DNA from 3 places in the Mesorhizobium sp. M0615 genome. Region 1 is predicted to be linked to each of the others. Evidence: riboswitches for the same ligand, from Rfam matches in the RefSeq annotation. Region 1 holds a riboswitch; each other region holds the start of a gene.
The links. A riboswitch is a leader RNA that binds a small molecule or an ion and turns the genes downstream of it on or off. The one in region 1 is predicted to bind cobalamin.
Positions count from the first base shown of each region.

Region 1 (6,295 bases):
AGCCCGCTTCCCGCTCGCCCGGCATCTGCACGATTCCTGACGGCGCCAAGGCGATCATGGCATCCTTGCGCGATATGGGCATGACCGAGCTTCTCGCACCTCCCCTGATATGGGGCACTATTAAAGCAATAATGTCCAGACTTGCAGGAGTTGGTCGAGGCGCGATCTCGTCGATGTGAAAGGCATGCTTGCCTTGCCAGTTCAGCGGTTGGTACGACTTTAGCCGCTCCTCCAGCTTCAGCCGCTTGAAGCCCTCCGGATCCTGCTTGAGCGTGGCAAACAGCGGATAGGCCGTCACCCCCCCGGTCCGGTCGATCAGCACATAGTCGTCGCCGACGCTATCGAGCCCATTGAGCAGGCCGGCGACGACCGTTCCCGATTTTCCGGCTCCCCCGGAGCCCGCCAGCAACACGCCCTTGCCATCGATGCCCAGCGTGCCGGCATGGGTAAGCCGCATGCCGCGCGCCGCATATTCCCAATGCAGGAAGGCGCGCAGCGGCGCCGCCTGTTCCCATGGCGGAAAGGCCTCGGCCGCCATCATCAGCTGCGCCCCGACATGGCGTTGCGGATCATGGAACTGCCAGAAATCGAGGTCATGATAGTAGCTGCCGCGCAATCCGGCCTCTTCCAGCCGGTTGGCAAAGGCATGATGGTTGTAATCGCCTCGGCTCCAGGTGGCCGGGGCGAGGACGCCATCGATGCCCGGGTGGGCGACGAAAATGCGGCAGCCGTCAGATGCAGACGGATTTTCCGGGGCCGGTATGAAGGCATGGCTCATGGCTTCCGCCAGCGTGCCATGGTCGAGGTGGACACTCAGCTCCAGTCCCGGCAACCGCACGCTGGCGGTAACGGGATAGAAGGCGGCGGCGCTTTCCGCGGCCGCCAGCACATGGCGGGCATAATCCGGCAGGGTTTGCAGCGTGATCAAAGGCATGTGTTGGTTGTTCAGCGTCCAGAATTGCGCCGGGTCGCCTGATGCATGTCGCTCGGGGTGGCCCCGGTTTTGAGACGACGACATGCATAAAATCAAAGATCTAAACCGCGTCGCCTGAGTCCGTTCAAACGCGACGCGCTTTAGGGAAACGATTATGCCTGTTTCACCGCCGGCCAGCCGAGAGGTTCCTCAACCTCATGGATCGGGTCGACAATGATGAGATCGGCAAGGTCGTCATGGACATCGACCTTGAGCGGCTCATTGCTGGCAGCAAGCGCAGCCGACAGCTCGCCCGAAAGCGGTTGTGCCGGTGTTTCGGCTGGCGCAAGCAACCCGAAATCGAGCAGTCGGGCAACGAAGCTTTCGAGGTCGGCCAGGCTTGTTTTTGCGGCGCCCGCGGCAGCTCCGACCAGTGCTTCAGTGGCGACGCCGGACGACAAAGCCTGCCAGACCCGGCTGCCGGAATCGGAAAAGCCGAAATACTTGCCGCTCGAAAGATCGAGAACGACGGCTTCGCCATCGAATGATTCGAAAACGATGTCCTTGCTTGCGACCGCGTAGACCCGCTGCTGCATCGCTCTGTCCCCCGTCCCATGCGCCCTGAAGGGATGCGCCGGCTTCACGGTCTGCCCAGCCCTTCCTAAGTGCGTCTAAATCACTCGGCCTATGCTTGGCAAGACAAAGACCCGCGAACACAACGCCTGCGTCGGCGACCGTTGCGGCGAAGTCGACCGGCTCAAGCCTCGATTTCGAGCGCCGACAACGGTTTCGAGCAGCAGGCAAGGATGAAACCGTCATCGATCTCGTGGTCGAGGATGCCGCCATTGTGGCTCATCTCGACTTCGCCGGAGACCTTCTTCACCTTGCAGGTGCCGCACAGGCCGAACTCGCAGGCGGCGGGAATCCGCACGCCCGAGCTGCGCGCGGTCTGCAGCACGGTCTGGCCGGCGACGCAGCCGGCGTCGACCTCCGAAAGCGAGAAGCGGATCGGCGTCACGGCTTCGACAGGTGCAGCGATGCCGTCCTCGACCGGGGAGGCAAACGGCGCCGGAATTTCCTCCACCACAGGCGCGGCAAAGCTCTCCTGATGGTATTTCGTCATGTCGAAGCCGGCGGCATCCAGCATGCCGCGCACGGCGCGCATGAACGGATCGGGGCCGCAGCAGAAGATTTCGCGCTCGCGGAAATCCGGAGCCAGCAAGGGCAGCCGGATCGCATCGATGCGGCCCATATGGCCGTACCAGCCTTCGCGGCTGGAACGTTCCTCGATCATGAAGCCGAGCGACAAGCCGGGCATATGGCCGCCGAGCAGTTCGAGTTCCTTGCGGAAGATGATCTCTTCGGCACGCCGCGCGCAGTTGACGAAACCGACATCGGTCCATGGCGCGCAGTCGTTCAGCCAGCGCAGCATCGACATCATCGGCGTCACGCCGGAGCCAGCCGAAATGAACAGGTATTTGGCCGCCGGGTGGCTGTGCAACGAGAAGTCGCCCGCCGGTCCATAGGCCTTGACATGCGAGCCGGGTGCCAGATGGTCGAACATCCAGCGCGTGCCGATGCTGCCGGCCTGCGCCTTGATCGTCACCGCGATCGAAAAGGGCCGCGATGGCGATGACGACAGCGTGTAGGTGCGCATCAGCGGCCCGTCCGGTGTCGGCAGTTCCAGCGTCAAGAACTGGCCCGGCTTGTAGCGGAACCAGGTCTGGTTGTCGGAGCGGAAGGTGAAGGTCTTGACGTCAGGCGCCTCGTCGCTGACGCCGATCACTTCCAGCGCCTGCAGCCTATCGTTCCACGGCGCCATCTGGTCAAGATGGCGATAGAGCCCAAGATCCGTCATCGCATTCATCCTCTGGTCCCTCTTCGCCTGCTCCAGCTCACGCGACGCTGCGCAGCGCCGGCCGGCCGCCTTCGGCAAGGCGCGGGCCGATGAAGGCCGCGTACCATTCGACGAACTGGATCACGCCGCCCTCGTGCAGCTCCGAATAGGGGCCGGGCTCATAGGCCCGAGACAGGATGCCAAAGGCGTTTTCCTCGACGATGCGGCGGTCCTGGTCGTTGGTCTCGGTCCAGACATGGGTGAGCTCCTCAAGGTTGTAGTCGACCCCCTCGACCGCATCCTTGTGCACCAGCCACTTGGTCGTCACCGCGGTTTCGGTGGCGCTGATCGGCAGCACCCGGAAGGTGACCGCATGGTCGATCAGTATGTGGTTCCAAGTCGTCGGATAGTGGTAGTGCATCAAGGTGCCGATGCGGTCGGCGGCAACAGTGTCGGACAGGTTCTTCGTCACCGCGCGCTTTCCGGACATCGTGTAGCTGACGGCATCGCGCAGCAGCGGCGCGCGGGTGGCGCGGTATTGCCCGGCCGGATCGATGCGGAACTTGCTCGGCAGGCCCGCCGCCTCGCATTTCGCCCAGTGCGCCAGCATCTCCGGATCGCTGTCGGCGCCCTGCACGCCGGTCACCGTCGGCGCTTCGGGGAATGTCTTGCACAGCTCTGGATGATTGCCGGCGCAGTGATAGCATTCGCGGTTGTTTTCCCAGACCAGCTTCCAGTTGCCCTTCTCGATGATGGTGCTCTCGAAGGCGACCTTGGCTTGATTCAGCCGGTGCGGCTTGAGGTAGGGCTCTATCATGGCGCGCATCGGGGCAAAGTCGGCAGGTTCTTTTGCCAGGCAGATGAAGATGTAGCCGCCGACGCTCTCGCAGGCGACGGGCTTCAGGCCGAACTGGCTCTTGTCGAAACCGTCGGCCATCTGGCGGGCAAACAGCAGCCGGCCGTCAAGCTCGTAGGTCCACTGGTGATAGGGGCAGACAAGCTTTGCCGCCATGCCCTTCTCAGTGTTGCAGACACGGCTGCCGCGATGGCGGCAGGAATTGTGAAAGGCGTTGATGTTGCCCTTCTGGTCGCGGACCAGCACCACCGGATAATCGCCGATCTGCACGGTGATATAGCTGCCGGGCTTCGGCAGTTCGCAATCATGGCCGATGAACAGCCAGTCGCGATACCAGATAAGCTCCATGTCGAGCTTGAAATAGTCCGGGTCGGTGTAGAAGGGCTGTTCCAGCGAAAAGCCTTGCTTGCGGCCGTTCAGGAGCCTCAGCATGTCGTTGCGCGTATCCATAGTTCTGTCCTCGTGGTTTAAGGACTGAACTTGGTGGTGATGGAGGAAGGATCGGACGCAGGCCGGCGCGGCGCCGGACATGCACTATCCACCTCTTGACCGCCCACCGCGATCAGTCGAGTCTATGCATCTCGGGCTGGTTTCCGGGCTCTGGAGTTGTCCTTGCGGACCATCGCGACACCTTCCCAGGCTCTTGCCCAGTGGTCTCCCGTTGCGACTTCAACTCCACCACCGTTGCGGGGGCAGCGCCGGATTCTGACCGGCTTCCCAATTCTCCGCTGCGTCGTCACGAAGCGGCACCTGAGATGCGATCATCTAATCACGGCAGCGATCGCGACGTCGGCATGAAAGCGACATCGTATCCATGCGGCGCGACACGCGCGGCATACGCCCCGCCGACCACCGAAGGGCTGAGATCCTGTCTTGCGGCGCTATCATCGCCGTTTCGAATCGCTGCGGATCCAGTTCCGATCGGGGGCAAAAAGGGCTCAACGGTATCGAAAAGTTACTATTAGCAATCTCTAATCGAACCGAACGGTTCGTTTCTGTTGACAATGCGTGCAGGACCGTGTGAACGACGGCCCGGAAACCGACACCGGAGCGAACCACTCGGTTCGACATAAGCAACTGAAAACAATGCGATAAATGACCATAGAGGAACTTCCTGGCACAATTTCAAGGTGCAGGACCGTGGTCCACACGGAACAACTTCGTGATTGGAAACCAGCCTATGGCTTTCCCACATCGGGGCTGTCCGAACGACGCGAATTGCTCCCAAGACACGCCGCTAGACGGACAGACAAACTGGAGTACTAAAAATGAAAAAGATCATCCTCACTGCCGCAGCCGTTTTGGCGATCACCGGCAGCGCCTTCGCCGGTAGCGACAATTACGGTTCCAATGGTGCGAACCAGCCAGCCGTCTCGGTCGACAGCTCGTATACGGCTTCCATTCAGAAGCCGGCGCACGCTGACAAGCAGCCTGTCGTTCAGGGCGCCGACCGCGACCTCTACGGCAATCGCTGATCCCGACCAAAGAAGGGCGGCTAACCCGTCGCTCTCGGGATCCCAAAAAATTCAGGAGTATTGAAATGAAAAAGATCATCCTTGCTGCCGCCGCCGTTTTGGCCATCTCCGGCAGCGCTTTCGCCGGCAGCGACAACTACGGTTCGAACGGCGCCAACCAGCCTGCGATTACGTCGACCGATAGTGGCCATACGGCTTCGGTTGAGAAGTCGGCTCCAGCCGAGCAGGCGCCTGCCCACGGTGCCGACCGTAACCTTTTCGGCCGCTAAAAGCCGGTTTCCAGCACGTGGCGGGCTTATCCGCTGCAGCTGGCGGCATCAGAAAAATTCAGGAGACTAAAATGAGGAAGATCGTTCTTGCCACCGCAGCCGTTCTGGCTGTTTCGAGCGCTGCCTTTGCCGGCAGCGACAATTATGGCTCCAATGGCGCCAACCAGCCGGCCGCTGCCGTCGACACCACCCGCACTTCGTCGACCGGCACCAACTCGGCGGTCTACAAGCTGCTGAACTCGTCGGACGACCAACAGAAGTTCGTTCCTCAGAGCAGCGACAGGGATCGGTTCGGCAACAACTAACAGCCGAAGCTTAAAAAAAGAGCGGCGGGCCTAGCCCGCCGCTCTTTTTTCATGCCTGTACAACGCAGCTATCTCAAGCCGCCTTCACTTCCACCGGCTTGAGCGAGAAGGAGTGCCCATCGGCGTCGAAGATGTGCAGGTCCCCGGCATCCGCGGTCAGCCGCAGCTTTGCCCCGCGCTTGACCTCGACATTGCCGGGCAGCTTGGTCACCAACGGCAGGTCGGCGCGACCGATATCGATATAGACCAGCTGCACCTCGCCGAGCTGCTCGACATAGTCCACCACGCCCTCGAAAAGATATTCCGTGCCGGTGGCGACCGACAGATCCTCCGGCCGCACGCCGAAGCTGACTGCCGCACCCTTGGCTGACGCCGGCGTTGCGATCGGCACCGTTGCCTTGCGGCCGCCGACATGGCTGACGATTGTCGGGTTGCCCGTCCTGTCGATCGTCGCCGGCAGGATGTTCATGGCCGGCGAGCCGATGAACTGGGCAACGAACAGATTGCCGGGCTTCTTGTAGAGGTCCATCGGCGTGCCGACCTGCTCGATATGGCCATCCTTCAGCACGACGATGCGGTCGGCGAGCGTCATCGCTTCGACCTGATCGTGGGTGACGTAGATCATGGTCGTGGCAGGCAT
Region 1 is NZ_JAMYQI010000021.1:28,961-35,255, reverse strand. Features, by position in the region: gene NKI46_RS27855 (serine kinase) at 1-934, opposite strand, end outside; gene NKI46_RS27850 (PqqD family protein) at 1,087-1,509, opposite strand; gene NKI46_RS27845 (FAD-binding oxidoreductase) at 1,671-2,771, opposite strand; gene NKI46_RS27840 (aromatic ring-hydroxylating oxygenase subunit alpha) at 2,809-4,056, opposite strand; cobalamin riboswitch at 4,174-4,375, opposite strand; gene NKI46_RS27835 (DUF680 domain-containing protein) at 4,875-5,081, shown strand; gene NKI46_RS27830 (DUF680 domain-containing protein) at 5,147-5,350, shown strand; gene NKI46_RS27825 (DUF680 domain-containing protein) at 5,422-5,655, shown strand; gene NKI46_RS27820 (ABC transporter ATP-binding protein) at 5,729-6,295, opposite strand, start outside.

Region 2 (6,295 bases), on a different contig from region 1:
ATGCCCACGACATTCATGCCCAGGGCGTTGCCTTCGACACCAGGCCGCTCCAGGGACAGCCGCCGACGGCGCGCTCGATGATATTTGTCACCCCCGACGGCGAGCGCTCGATGAACACCTATCTCGGCGCCTGCGTCGAGCTTGGCCCTGAGGATGTCGAGGCCGACAAGGCATCCGGCGCCAAGGTTACCTATTTCGAGGGCTATTTGTGGGATCCGCCGCGCGCCAAGGAGGCGATCCGGCAGACGGCGAAGCTCGCACACGAGGCCGGACGCGAAGTGTCGATGACGTTGTCGGATTCGTTCTGCGTCGACCGCTACCGGGACGAGTTCCTCGAGCTGATGCGCTCGGGCACTGTCGACATCGTCTTTGCCAACAGCCACGAGATCAAGTCGCTCTACCAGACAAAATCCTTCGACGAGGCGCTGGCTCAGATCCGCAAGGACTGCAAGATTGCCGCCGTCACCCGTTCCGAAAAAGGCTCGGTGATCGTGCGCGGCGACGAGACCGTGGTCATCGAGGCGACCCCCATCAAGGAGTTGGTCGACACCACCGGCGCCGGCGACCTCTACGCCGCCGGTTTCCTGCATGGCTACACGCAGGGCCGCAACCTCAAGACCTGCGGCGACCTTGGCTCGCTGGCGGCCGGCCTGGTGATCCAGCAGATCGGCCCAAGGCCAAGGCAGAATTTGCGCCGCGAGGCGGAAGGGGCTGGGTTGCTGTAGATGCGCCGGCAACTAACCAGCCGCCCTACTGACGCGATGACCGCAGTGGCGGAACTGTGTCAAAGCTCGCTGATAGCGACAGCCATTCGCTTCGGAGAACTGACCCATGCTGCTGCCGTGAAGCTCGCTGGAGGAGCGGTGCAAGGCGTGCTTGCCATGACGGCATTCACCGTCATCCAGATCGTCACCAGCATTTTCCAGAAGCTCAGCTTGGGGAAGGCCAGTAAGGGTCCTGAGGTAACGGAGAACTCGCGGCGTCCGTCGGACTTGACTTGCGATCACGTCCCACGATGCCGAATGCGGGCAGCAGACTGAATATTTCACAATGCTAGACAAAGGCGTAAAAGCGCGATCACATAACGACATAAACATTTCGTTATGCGTCATTGACAAAAGAGCGAACTGCTGTGATTGTCTGCGTGTCGTGGTTCTCGCGTGCGGCGCTGCCGCAGCGGAGCTAAGAGGGAAGCCGGTGCGATGCCGGCGCTGCCCCCGCAACTGTTAGCGGCGAGCCAACCCCAATCACGTCACTGAGGCGAATACCCTCAGGAAGACGGGTAGAGGCTATGACCCCGCGAGCCAGGAGACCTGCCACGCGAATTACGTCCACGGGCGGGGTGTCTCGGTGGCCGCTGCAACCCGGCGTTGATGCCGGCCTGCTAGCGCCTTCCTTGTCACCGACGCCCCAATCATCGGGGTATGACATGACTGTCTCTCAGCAAATTCCTGTAGCAACGCTCGGCGTGCCGCGCTTCGGTCGTCGGCGAGAACTGAAATTCGCGCTTGAAAGCTACTGGTCCGGAACATCGTCCGCTGGCGACCTTCTCACGACGTCGAAGGCGCTCCGTGCCGCTAGCTGGGAAGAGCAGCGCGATCGCGGCGTGTCGAAAATCCCGTCGAACGACTTCTCGCTTTACGACCATGTGCTCGACACCGCAGCCATGGTCGGGGCCGTTCCATCCCGTTACGGCTGGAATAGCGGCGAGGTCCCACTTGACATCTACTTCGCAATGGCGCGCGGCAACCAGGGTCAGACGGAGGATTGTGGACACGCTGGTTACCAGGAGGAGGCTCATGGACCTGGTGTAACCGCGATGGAAATGACCAAGTGGTTTGACACCAACTACCACTACATTGTGCCGGAACTCGATGATGATCAGACGTTCGCCCTCTCGTCATCGAAGCCGGTCGATTACTTCCTCGAGGCTAAAGCTCTCGGCATTCACACACGCCCAGTCATCCTTGGACCCATCACCTTCCTCAAGCTGGCGAAATCGCCTGCCGAGGGGTTCGGTCCCATCGCGCTCCTACCGCGGCTGCTGCCGGTTTACGAGCAGCTTCTGGAGAGGCTGAAGCTGTCGGGAGCCGACTGGGTGCAGATCGATGAGCCAGCGCTTGTCCTCGATCTGAACCCGAACGAACGAGCTGCGTTCGAATTCGCCTATGGCCAGCTGTCGAAAGCCGCGCCCGAGCTGAAGATCATGCTGGCTACATATTTCGGGTCGCTGGGAGACAATCTCGAAACCGCGATTTCTCTGCCCTTGGCCGGCCTGCATATTGATCTCGTGCGCGCTCCCGAGCAGCTGGAAACGGTGGCTCGGCTCGCTCCGAAGGATCTGGTGCTCTCGCTTGGCTTGATCGATGGCCGCAACGTCTGGCGTGCGAACCTGCCCGCCATTCTCGACCGCATCAAACCGATCGTCGCCCGCTGGCCCTTGGACCGCGTCGAGATCGCGCCTTCTTGCTCGATGCTGCATGTGCCGATTGATCTGCGCATGGAGACGGAACTCGACGCGGACATCAGGTCGTGGCTCGCCTTCGCGGCCCAGAAGACCGACGAGCTGGTCTTGCTGGCCCGGGCCCTGTCCCAAGGCAGGGATGCGGTGGCAGGCGCGTTGAAAGCGTCTGCCGAGGCTGCCGCCACGCGCGTGACATCCACGAGGATCCATGACCCGCTTGTTCAGGGGCGGATCGCTAGCATTGAGGACAGCGCGAAGCGACGAGAGAGCGCTTTTGGCGAGCGCTCCAGAGTCCAGGCCGGCTCACTCGGGCTGCCGCCGTTCCCGACGACGACCATCGGGTCCTTCCCGCAGACGCCGCAGGTACGCAAGGCGCGGGCCGCTCATGCGAAGGGCCAGCTGAGCTATGTCGACTATGAGACGTTCCTGAAGAAGGAGATCGAGGCTGCAATTCGCTGGCAGGAAGAGATCGGGCTGGACGTTCTGGTGCATGGTGAGTTCGAGCGAAACGACATGGTACAGCATTTCGGCGAGCAGTTGTCCGGCTTCGCGCTCACCCAGCATGCCTGGGTACAAAGCTATGGGTCGCGCTACGTGCGTCCCCCCATCATTTTCGGCGACGTATCGAGGCGCAATCCGATGACAGTGCGCTGGTGGCAATTCGCCCAGTCGCTTACGGAAAAGCCCGTGAAGGGAATGCTCACAGGCCCAGTCACCATTCTCAACTGGTCTTTTGTTCGCGACGACGTACCCCGCTCCGAAGCCTGCCGCCAGATCGCGCTCGCCATCCGCGACGAAGTGACGGATCTCGAAAGATCCGGCGCAAGGATGGTCCAGATCGATGAGGCCGCGTTTCGCGAAGGATTGCCACTGCGCCAATCTGACTGGAAAGTCTATCTCGACTGGGCTGTCGAATGTTTCCGGATCGCTTCAACGGGTGTAAAGGACGCGACTCAAATTCATACCCACATGTGCTATTCGGAGTTCAACGAGATCATTCACGCGATCGCTGGAATGGATGCGGATGTCATTTCGATTGAGACGTCGCGCTCGAAGATGGAACTGTTGGACGCCTTCACGAGCTCCAAATATCCGAACGAAATCGGTCCTGGCGTCTATGATATTCACTCACCACGCGTCCCGGAAGTCGGCGAGATTTCGGACTTAGTCATGCTTGCCCGCGAGCGACTGTCCGACGGCCAACTGTGGATAAACCCGGACTGTGGCCTCAAAACACGCAAATGGGAGGAGGTCCGCCCTGCCCTCATTAACATGGTCGCTGCAGCACGCGCGCTCCGGCAGAAAGTGCAGGCGTGAGGCTTCTCTTCCTCACCGTGTGGGGAGTTGCCGGCTGGCGGATGTCGGCCGGGAATATGCCAAACCGATCACACTCTTGGAAATGAGCCACTCGGCGCAAATGTGCAATTTCCCTACGGCACGTGTCTTAATCCCGCAGAAATAAATGTGGCACTACGCTATAATATCGGTTCCTTGGGGACATACAGGCCCCGCGCCTCGAACAAATCGGACACGCGTCGTTTCTCAAAGTAGACTGCTTGGCGCGTTCGCTCAGGCAGCGACAATATATGGTGCTGCGTCTGTCCGCCCCCAGTTGATCGCGCAGACTACGGGCGAGGTGGCAGGGTTCGGGTATCGCTAGCGTCCCGCCAATTCGGAGATGGACGTCGCAATTCGTGTCGCCAAGTAAAAATCGCCAATCATTTTCGATTGCGAGTCCGCAGCCAGTTGGCCCTTATTTTCCTGAGATCTGCGTTACAGGCCGGGGCGTTGTCGCCGTTTCTGAGGGTAAGATGGGATAGGCGACGTCAGGTGCCTCTCCGGTCAGCGAGTTGAGGAAGGCAACAAGCAGGTCAACTTCTTCGTCCGCCAGTACTACGCCGAGCTGGGTGGTCCCCATAATGGCGACGGCCTGTTTCAGATCCCAAACCTTGCCCGAATGAAAGTATGGCGCGGTGAGTGCAACGTTGCGCAGCGGCGCCACGCGGAAGACATAGGAATCGTCGGCTGCATTGGTGACCTCAAATCGGCCCTTGTCTTTGTCCGGCAGGACTTCGGCGCTCGGCCGTTCCACGAGGCCGAATGGGTAATAGGCTTGCCCACCAACGTTGATGCCGGCATGGCAGGACGAGCAGCCTTTGTCCATGAAAAGCACCAGGCCCTGTTTCTGTTCGGAAGTCATGGCAACCTCATCACCATTCAGGAAGCTGTCGAACGGGGCAGGTGTGACCAGTGTCGCCTCGAAGGCTTCGATCGCCTTGGCGAAGTTGTCGAAGGTGACCCGATCGGCTTCAGCCGGAAAAGCTGCATCGAACCACTCGACATATTGCGGCATGGACTTGAGAGTGGCGATGAGTTGGCCCGGTGTATTGGCCATTTCGATCCCGGCTTGGACCGGTCCCTTCGCCTGAGCCTTCAGGTCTTCGGCACGACCATCCCAGAACTGGGCGATATTGAAGACAGCGTTCAGTACAGTCGGCGCGTTGCGCTGTCCCTTCTGCCAACCATGGCCAATCGAGGTTTCGTGATTGTCGTCGCCGCCGGTGGCCAGGTTGTGGCATGAATTGCACGACAAGACGCCTGACGCCGAGACGCGTGGATCGAAGAACAGTGCCTTGCCGAGAGCGATCTTTTCCGGGGTGATCGGGTTATTGGCGACTGTCGGCGTGGTGGATGGCAAAGCCGTGAAGGTGGCCAATGCCGTATCTCTGAGGTCGGTGGGGATCCAATCCGCAGCAAAGGCGGTGGGTGCCAGCAAGGTGACAGCCATCGTACTGAATAGGATTTTCATAATTGGTCTTCCTGCGTCGTCCACGCAGCCATTATGCGATCTGCGGCTCATGAACGCCCTGAGCTAGATCAGCTTGAGGGAGAGGACGGGGTCTCACACCTGTTTTCGCAGCTGAGCTGGGACCCTCTTGGAAGTGATCGCTCTTCTCGATTGGACTTCAGGGAGGAGGAGTATCCCTGGTTGGCAACCGGTTTTATGCATCAAAGCACGCCCTGAGGGCGGCTTCGTAGATTCGGTCACTGCGATCTTCCAGCCAAGGTTGAGAAAGTCGACAGCATCCGCAAGACTGGCAATCTCTTGCACGATGTGCGCTGCACGCCTTGCGAAAAGTGAGCTTCTGAAACGTCAGGGTTCATTCGTTCCTCCTGACCTGCTGATTGCGTGAATCGGCCTTGTCGACACCCGCCGACTGCACATTGTGATGTCACCAGCGATGGCGGTTTCAATACCTAAGCAGCGACGGTCTATGCGACAGTATGGAGGTCGTAGCGGAATAGCCGTTCTGCCTTCATCGATCGTCACACCGGCATATAGCTCCGCTTCTACGAACATCCCATCACGCGAGGATGGCGCGGCGCTTGAGCAGGTCCACCCGCTGCAACTGCCTCACACCTTGATCCACAGATCCTAGGCGATGACCATGTTGTCGTCATCATTTGACGGGCGCGGGGCATTGGCTCATAAGCGAGCCACCGCAAACTGTGCGGTTGCCAGTGCGTAATGAAGTGAATTGGAATGATCTTCGGTTTGGGAAACACGCACGTCCGACGCAGCTTGCGTTGACAGAGGCGGTTTTAGGCGCAATAGCACCTCCGCTGGCCTATTTTGTGGAGTTCAATTGTGGTTCGGCCAAAGCCGCGGGGCGCCGGACCGGCCCCTTGTAAACGTAATCAAAGAGAGAGAGACCCTGCATGGAAGAAATCTTACCGCGCATCGCCACTGGTGCCGGCATCGGCCCGGCTGTCGCAGAGAAGGCCGTTGGGTTAATGCTGGGTTTCCTGCGGAGCCACGCGGCCGACGGT
Region 2 is NZ_JAMYQI010000026.1:17,253-23,547, reverse strand. Features, by position in the region: gene NKI46_RS29415 (adenosine kinase) at 1-725, shown strand, start outside; cobalamin riboswitch at 1,134-1,335, shown strand; gene metE (5-methyltetrahydropteroyltriglutamate--homocysteine S-methyltransferase) at 1,430-3,781, shown strand; gene NKI46_RS29405 (cytochrome-c peroxidase) at 4,218-5,273, opposite strand; gene NKI46_RS29400 (hypothetical protein) at 6,185-6,295, shown strand, end outside.
Region 2: linked by a shared signal. The riboswitch ahead of metE (5-methyltetrahydropteroyltriglutamate--homocysteine S-methyltransferase) and the one ahead of NKI46_RS27840 (aromatic ring-hydroxylating oxygenase subunit alpha) in region 1 are both predicted to bind cobalamin.

Region 3 (6,295 bases), on a different contig from region 1:
GGGCCATGGGCATGTCCGTCGCGCGACCAGGTCTCGGCGCCGGCGCGCAGGCCACCCGAAAACTCCGGCGCGTCATTGTCGGCATGGCGGACCCAGTCGGGGTCGTCGTGCCGGCTCATCAGGCCGCGACCGTATATCGGCACCAGCCGAGACAGGTCCTTGTGGACGCCCGGGCAATGCAGGCACTCGTTGAAGTTTTCCCAGAAGATCTTCCAGTTGCAGTTCATCACCTTGCGCAGGACATGGCCTGATACCAGCGTTTCCAGCGGCCAGTTGGCGAGGTCGCCGGATGCGGGATCGAAGGAGGTCCCGGCGGAGCCGGCCGCAGCCTGCTGAAGGTTCACAAAGACAAAGCCGCGCCACACCGACAGCGCCACCCGGTAGAGCGGATGATCTGCCTTGTCGAAACCATCTGGCAGCGATTTCGAGGGAACGCGCACGAGATCGCCGCGCAGCGAGTAGGACCAGGCGTGGTAGGGGCACGTGATGAGCCGCGCTTTAAGCCGGCCCTCGCTTTTCTGGCAAAGCTGCGAGCCGCGATGCCGGCAAGTGTTGTGGAAGGCGCGCAGTTCGCCGGTCTCGTCCCGCAGAATGACGATTTCCTGCGTGCCGACGCGGAATGTCCTGAACGCCAGCGGCTGGGCGAGGTCGGCCTCGCGGCAGACGAGCAGCCAGCTTTTGTGCCAGATGGCGTCGAGATCGCGCTGGTAAGCCTCGCTATTCCAATAGGCCGACGACGGTAGCGTCGGTTCGGCCCGGCTCAGGCCGTTATAGGGGTCGCGCTCGCTCGGGCTGGGATGCATGGCTGGCTTCCTATGAAGCGTCAGCCGACACCCCGGCAAATCGTTTGTCAATCAGAGTGCCGCATTGCCGGTTGCAGGCGCGGCGCATAATCATGTCGTGGACACGGGACATTCGGAAATTGGGGGGATTCGGAAGTGGCCGCACGACAGATGTCGCTTACGCCGGAGCTGGTCGCGCGCTGCTGGCGCGAGATCAGGGACCCCGGGCCGGATCCGGACGCGATGCATCTCGATGAAGCCGACTATGACGCGCTGCTGGATGAATTGCAGGTCGAACTCCCGGACAGCGAACCGCTATGGCTGTTCGGCTATGGATCGCTGATCTGGAAACCGGAAATAGATTATGTCGAGGACCGCGTTGCGCTGGCGCGCGGCTGGCATCGGTCCTTTTGCATGAACATGACGCGCTGGCGCGGCACCAAGGACAGCCCCGGCCTGATGATGGCGCTGGACCGTGGCGGACAATGCAAGGGCGTCGCCTTTCGGCTGACCGGCAATAACCGGCGCGAGCAGTTGGGCCGGCTTTTCCGGCGCGAAGTCACGCTGAAGCCGACAAGCTACCGGCCGCGCATGCTCAAGCTTGCAAGCGAGGCCGGACCGCTCAGGGCATTGGCCTTCGTCATCAACCGCAACGGCCTGACCTATTCCGGACCGCTCGACGAGGGCAAGGTCGTCGAAAGGCTGGCAACGTCCTGCGGGTCGGGCGCCGACTATCTCTACAACACGGTGAAAAACCTTGAAGAGCGCGGCATTCACGATCGCCATCTGTGGCGGCTGCAGCGGCTGGTTGCCGAGCGGATCACCGCGTTGAACCCGTAACGCCGCATGGCGCATTCGCGCTGTTGGCCGGCGGAATTTGGTTTGCCGGATGCGACCGTTTCAGCCTATAGTCATGCATGTCGTCGGTTCCGTTAGGGACCAAGAGGGAATGCGGTGAGGGCTGACTTGTTGCCCAATGCCGTGGCTGCCCCCGCAACTGTGTGCGGTAGTCCTCTCCAAGCCACTGGGGATTTTTTCTTCGGGAAGGTGGGGAAGGGCGCTGATCCGCGAGCCAGGAGACCTGCCGGCGACAGGGAACTGACTTCGATGCCCTCGGGTGGAGGGCGAAAGGACAAGATATGAATACCGCTTCCGTCTCCCTCGGCGCTTCCGTCTCCTCGCAGTCGCGCTTCATGCAGCTCGTGCTTAGCGCGTTTCTGGGCATTTTCGTCGTCGGCGTTGTCGGTTTCTCGCACATCGATGCGGTCCACAATGCGGCGCACGACTATCGCCATTCGATGGCGTTTCCCTGCCACTGACGAGGATCTGACATCATGAACCTGTTTCGCAACGTCGTGTTCATCGCGGCGATCGCAGGGCTCGTGGCCGGTGTCGCTCTCGCCTGCATGCAGGCCTACGCCACCGTGCCGCTGATCCTCAAGGCGGAGGTCTACGAAAAGGCTGGTGGCGGCCATGAGCATCAGCATGCCGCGGCGCCCGCCGCCAACGCTGCGGACCCCAATGCCATGAGCACCGCCGCGCCGGCGGAAAATGCGGTGAGCAGCGCAGCACCGGCTGAAGCAGCCGCGCCGGCGGAGGACGAAGGCTGGGCGCCGGCCGACGGCTTCGAGCGTTTCGCCTTCAGTGTCGTCGCCAATATCGTCACCGGCATCGGCTTCGCGCTGGTCCTGGTGGCGGTTTCCGAGTTCGCCGGCGGCATCGGCAGCTGGCGCCAGGGCGTGTTCTGGGGTCTGGCGGGCTTTGCCGTGTTCACGCTGGCGCCGGGACTCGGCCTGCCGCCGGAACTGCCGGCAATGCCGGCGGCCGATCTCATACAGCGCCAGATCTGGTGGTGGGCAACGGTGATGGCAACCGCGATCGGCCTTGCCCTTATTACCTTCCGCACGTCGGCGCCCCTGACCGTGCTCGCCGTCCTCCTGATCGTCGCCCCGCATATTGTCGGCGCGCCGCAGCCTGACAGTTTCGTAACGCCGATCCCGGAGGGCCTGCATCATCAGTTCGTGGTGGCGGTGACGCTGACCAATCTGGTGTTCTGGCTGGTGCTCGGCGCAGTTGTCGGCATAGTGCACTCGCGCTTCGCCGGCACCGCGACCAGCCTGCGCGACAGCTTTGCCTGATCGCAGTTTGACCTTCATCATCGGCGGTGCGCGCTCCGGCAAGAGCGCGCATGCCGAAACTTTGGCGACGGCGTTGCTGCCGCCATGGGCCTATATCGCCACCGCGCAATCCTATGACGGCGAAATGCGCGAGCGCATCGCGCAGCACCGCTCGCGCCGCGGCGAGGGATGGGCGACCATCGACGCCCCGCTTGATCTTGCCGGTGCGCTCGAGGCATTGCCGGACAGCCAGCCGGTGCTTGTCGACTGCCTGACGCTTTGGCTAACCAATCATATGCTGGCCGATCATGATCTGGAGGGGGAGTGCCGGCGGCTGGCCGATGTGCTTTCGCGGCCGCGCGGACCGTGGTTCGTGGTCTCCAACGAAGTCGGACAAGGCATTGTGCCCGACAATGCGCTGGCACGCCGGTTCCGCGATGCCGCCGGCCGGCTCAACCAGCAGATCGCGGTGGTAGCTGATATGGTGCTTCTGATGGTGGCGGGGCTGCCGCTCAAGGTGAAATGAGATGACCGATATCGACGCAAAAGACGAAGAACGCCATCGCGCCAAGATGGCCAAGCGCAAGGCGGTGCAGGACGCCGAGGTCGCGGAAAAGACGGTCGAGAAGGGGCTGCTGATCGTCAACACCGGACCCGGCAAGGGCAAGACCACGGCTGCCTTCGGGCTGGCGCTGCGCATGCTCGGCTATGGCAAGCGCGTCGGAATCGTCCAGTTCATCAAGGGCAAATGGCACACCGGCGAGAAGGATGCCTTCGCGGCGTTTGGCGGCCGCGTCGTCTGGCACACGATGGGCGAGGGTTTCACTTGGGAGACGCAGGATCTGAAGCGCGACATTAAGGCGGCCGAAGCCGCCTGGGCCAAGGCACTGGAGCTGATCGCCGATCCCTTGATCAGCCTCGTGGTGCTGGACGAACTGAACATCGCGCTGCGTTACGACTATCTCGATCTCGACAGAGTGGTGGCGGCGCTGAAAGCGCGGCGCGAAGGCCTGCATGTCGTCGTCACCGGCCGCAACGCCAAGCCGGCGCTGGTCGAGGCGGCGGATCTGGTGACGGAGATGGGCGTGACCAAGCATCATTTTTCGGCCGGCGTGAAGGCACAGCAGGGGATCGAGTTTTGAGGGGTTTCGTACCCTCCCCCTTGTGGGGAGGGTCGATCCGCGAAGCGGATTGGGGTGGGGGTTCTCGTAGGTCGCAGTCCCCCACCCCGGCGCTTCGCGCCGACCCTCCCCACAAGGGAGGGTAAAGGAAGGGCGACGGTAAGCTCTCAGAACGTTACCGCGATAAGCACCGCCGACAGCAACCCGAACAGCCCAATCAGCAGATAGTCGGCGACCTGATAAAGTTTCAGCGCCCGCCTGATGTCCAGACTTTCCGCCTCGCGGCGGCCGCCTTCGCCCATGAAGGCATCGTTGACGACAACGCCGCCATAGCTGCGCGGGCCGGCGAGCGCCAGGCCGAGTGCGCCGGCCATTGCTGCTTCCGGCCAACCGGCATTGGGCGAGCGGTGCTTTTTGGCGTCGCGCCGCATTGCTTGCCAGGCGTTGCGGGGATCGGCGCCGTCAACGAGAAAGGCGGCGGCAACGATCAGCAACGCGGTCAGCCGGGACGCCGGCAGGTTGATCCAGTCGTCGAAGAGTGCCGCCGCGCGGCCGAAGGCCTCGTGGTGCGGGGTGCGGTGGCCGATCATCGAATCGGCGGTGTTGGCGGCCTTGTAGGCGACGCCGCCGGCCAGACCGCAGACACCTGTCCAGAAGGCGGGCGCAACGATGCCGTCGGAGAAATTCTCGGCCAGGCTTTCGATGGCGGCGCGGCTGACGCCGGCATGGTCGAGCTTCTCTGGGTCGCGGCCGACGATGCGCGCAACCGCAATGCGGCCGAGCGCCAGCCCGCCGGTATCCAGCGAATCGGCCACCGCCTCGACATGTTCGGTAAGGCTCTTTTGCGACAGCAGCGACGAGGCCAGGATTGCCGTGATGATCATGCCGGCAGGAAAGAGCTGCCAGAGCAGGATTTGCACGATGAAGGCGATTGCCGCCGGCACCAGCACGATCACCAGCAGCGCCTGCACGCCGCGGCGGCGACGCAGCGCGTCGGAATCAGTGTCGCGGTTGAGCCTGAGGTCGAGAAAGGCTATCAGCCTGCCGAACCAGGTGACGGGATGGCCGACGGCACGGAACAGCCAGTCCGGGTAACCCAGGATGCGTTCGATGGCCAGCGACAGGAAAGCGATCAGGATCGACATGAAGCTTTCTGATGGAGCGATTACTGTGGTGGATCACGGTGGATCCCTTGGCCGGGCGAGGGCGCTCTTCCCTCACGCGCCACAACCTTTCGTCGATCTCTCGACAGGTATCAATCCGCACTCCTACCCGCTTTTCGAGCTGCCCGCCACCGCCCTGTCACGATTGCCGGAAGCCGCGCGCCTGCGTGAGCTGGCCAGGGTCGCGGCCGGCGCCTATGGCGCGCCTTCGGACGAGAATGTGGCGGTCGCCCCGGGCACGCAGATCCTGCTGCCGCGCGTCGCCTCGCTGGTCAGCCCCGGCAAGGCGCTGGTGCTCGGGCCGACCTATGCCGAGCATGCCAGGGCCGCCGCGATTGCCGGCCATGCGGTGGCGGAGGTCGACGATTTCGAGGCGCTTGCCGGAGCCGAAATTGCCATCGTCGTCAATCCCAACAATCCCGACGGGCGAGTCGTGTCGCGGGAAAGGCTGCTTCGGCTTGCCGAGACATTGCGCGCCATAGGCGGTCTGCTGGTCGTCGACGAAGCCTTCATGGATGTCGGCCCGCACGCGGAAAGCCTGGCCGGCGATGTCGGGCGGGGCGGCATCGTCGTGCTGCGCTCGTTTGGCAAATTCTTCGGTCTCGCCGGCCTGCGGCTCGGCTTCGCACTTTCCGGTGCGGTGACGGTCGAAAGGCTTGAAACGCAATTCGGCCCTTGGGCGGTCGCCGGCCCAGCGCTCGAATACGGCATCCGCGCGCTTGCCGACAGCGGCTGGCAGGCCGACATGCGGCGGCGGCTGGCGCAGGATGCGGCGCGGCTCGATGCGCTGCTTTCGCGCTTTGGCGTTGCTGTCGCCGGCGGCACGACGCTGTTTCGCTATCTCCGGCTTGCCGATGCACCGGGGCTGTTTTCGACGCTCGGCGAGCGCGGCATATTGCTCAGGCATTTTTTCGAGCGTCCCCAGGTGCTCCGCGCGGGGCTGCCTGGACGTCAGGAGGAATGGCAGCGGCTCGAATCGGCGCTTGCCGACTGGCGCGCACGGCGCGACGATGGGTCGAAGGAGATCGCGCCATGATCCATATCTGTTCGCTGGCAAAGCTTGAGGAGACGGTGGCCAAAAGCGGCGCCGAGCGCGTGCTGTCGCTGCTCGC
Region 3 is NZ_JAMYQI010000005.1:264,321-270,615, reverse strand. Features, by position in the region: gene NKI46_RS10840 (aromatic ring-hydroxylating oxygenase subunit alpha) at 1-803, opposite strand, end outside; gene NKI46_RS10835 (gamma-glutamylcyclotransferase) at 939-1,622, shown strand; cobalamin riboswitch at 1,690-1,885, shown strand; gene NKI46_RS10830 (CbtB domain-containing protein) at 1,922-2,101, shown strand; gene NKI46_RS10825 (CbtA family protein) at 2,117-2,920, shown strand; gene cobU (bifunctional adenosylcobinamide kinase/adenosylcobinamide-phosphate guanylyltransferase) at 2,913-3,425, shown strand; gene cobO (cob(I)yrinic acid a,c-diamide adenosyltransferase) at 3,427-4,041, shown strand; gene cbiB (adenosylcobinamide-phosphate synthase CbiB) at 4,188-5,165, opposite strand; gene cobD (threonine-phosphate decarboxylase CobD) at 5,164-6,219, shown strand; gene NKI46_RS10800 (tyrosine phosphatase family protein) at 6,216-6,295, shown strand, end outside.
Region 3: linked by a shared signal. The riboswitch ahead of NKI46_RS10830 (CbtB domain-containing protein) and the one ahead of NKI46_RS27840 (aromatic ring-hydroxylating oxygenase subunit alpha) in region 1 are both predicted to bind cobalamin.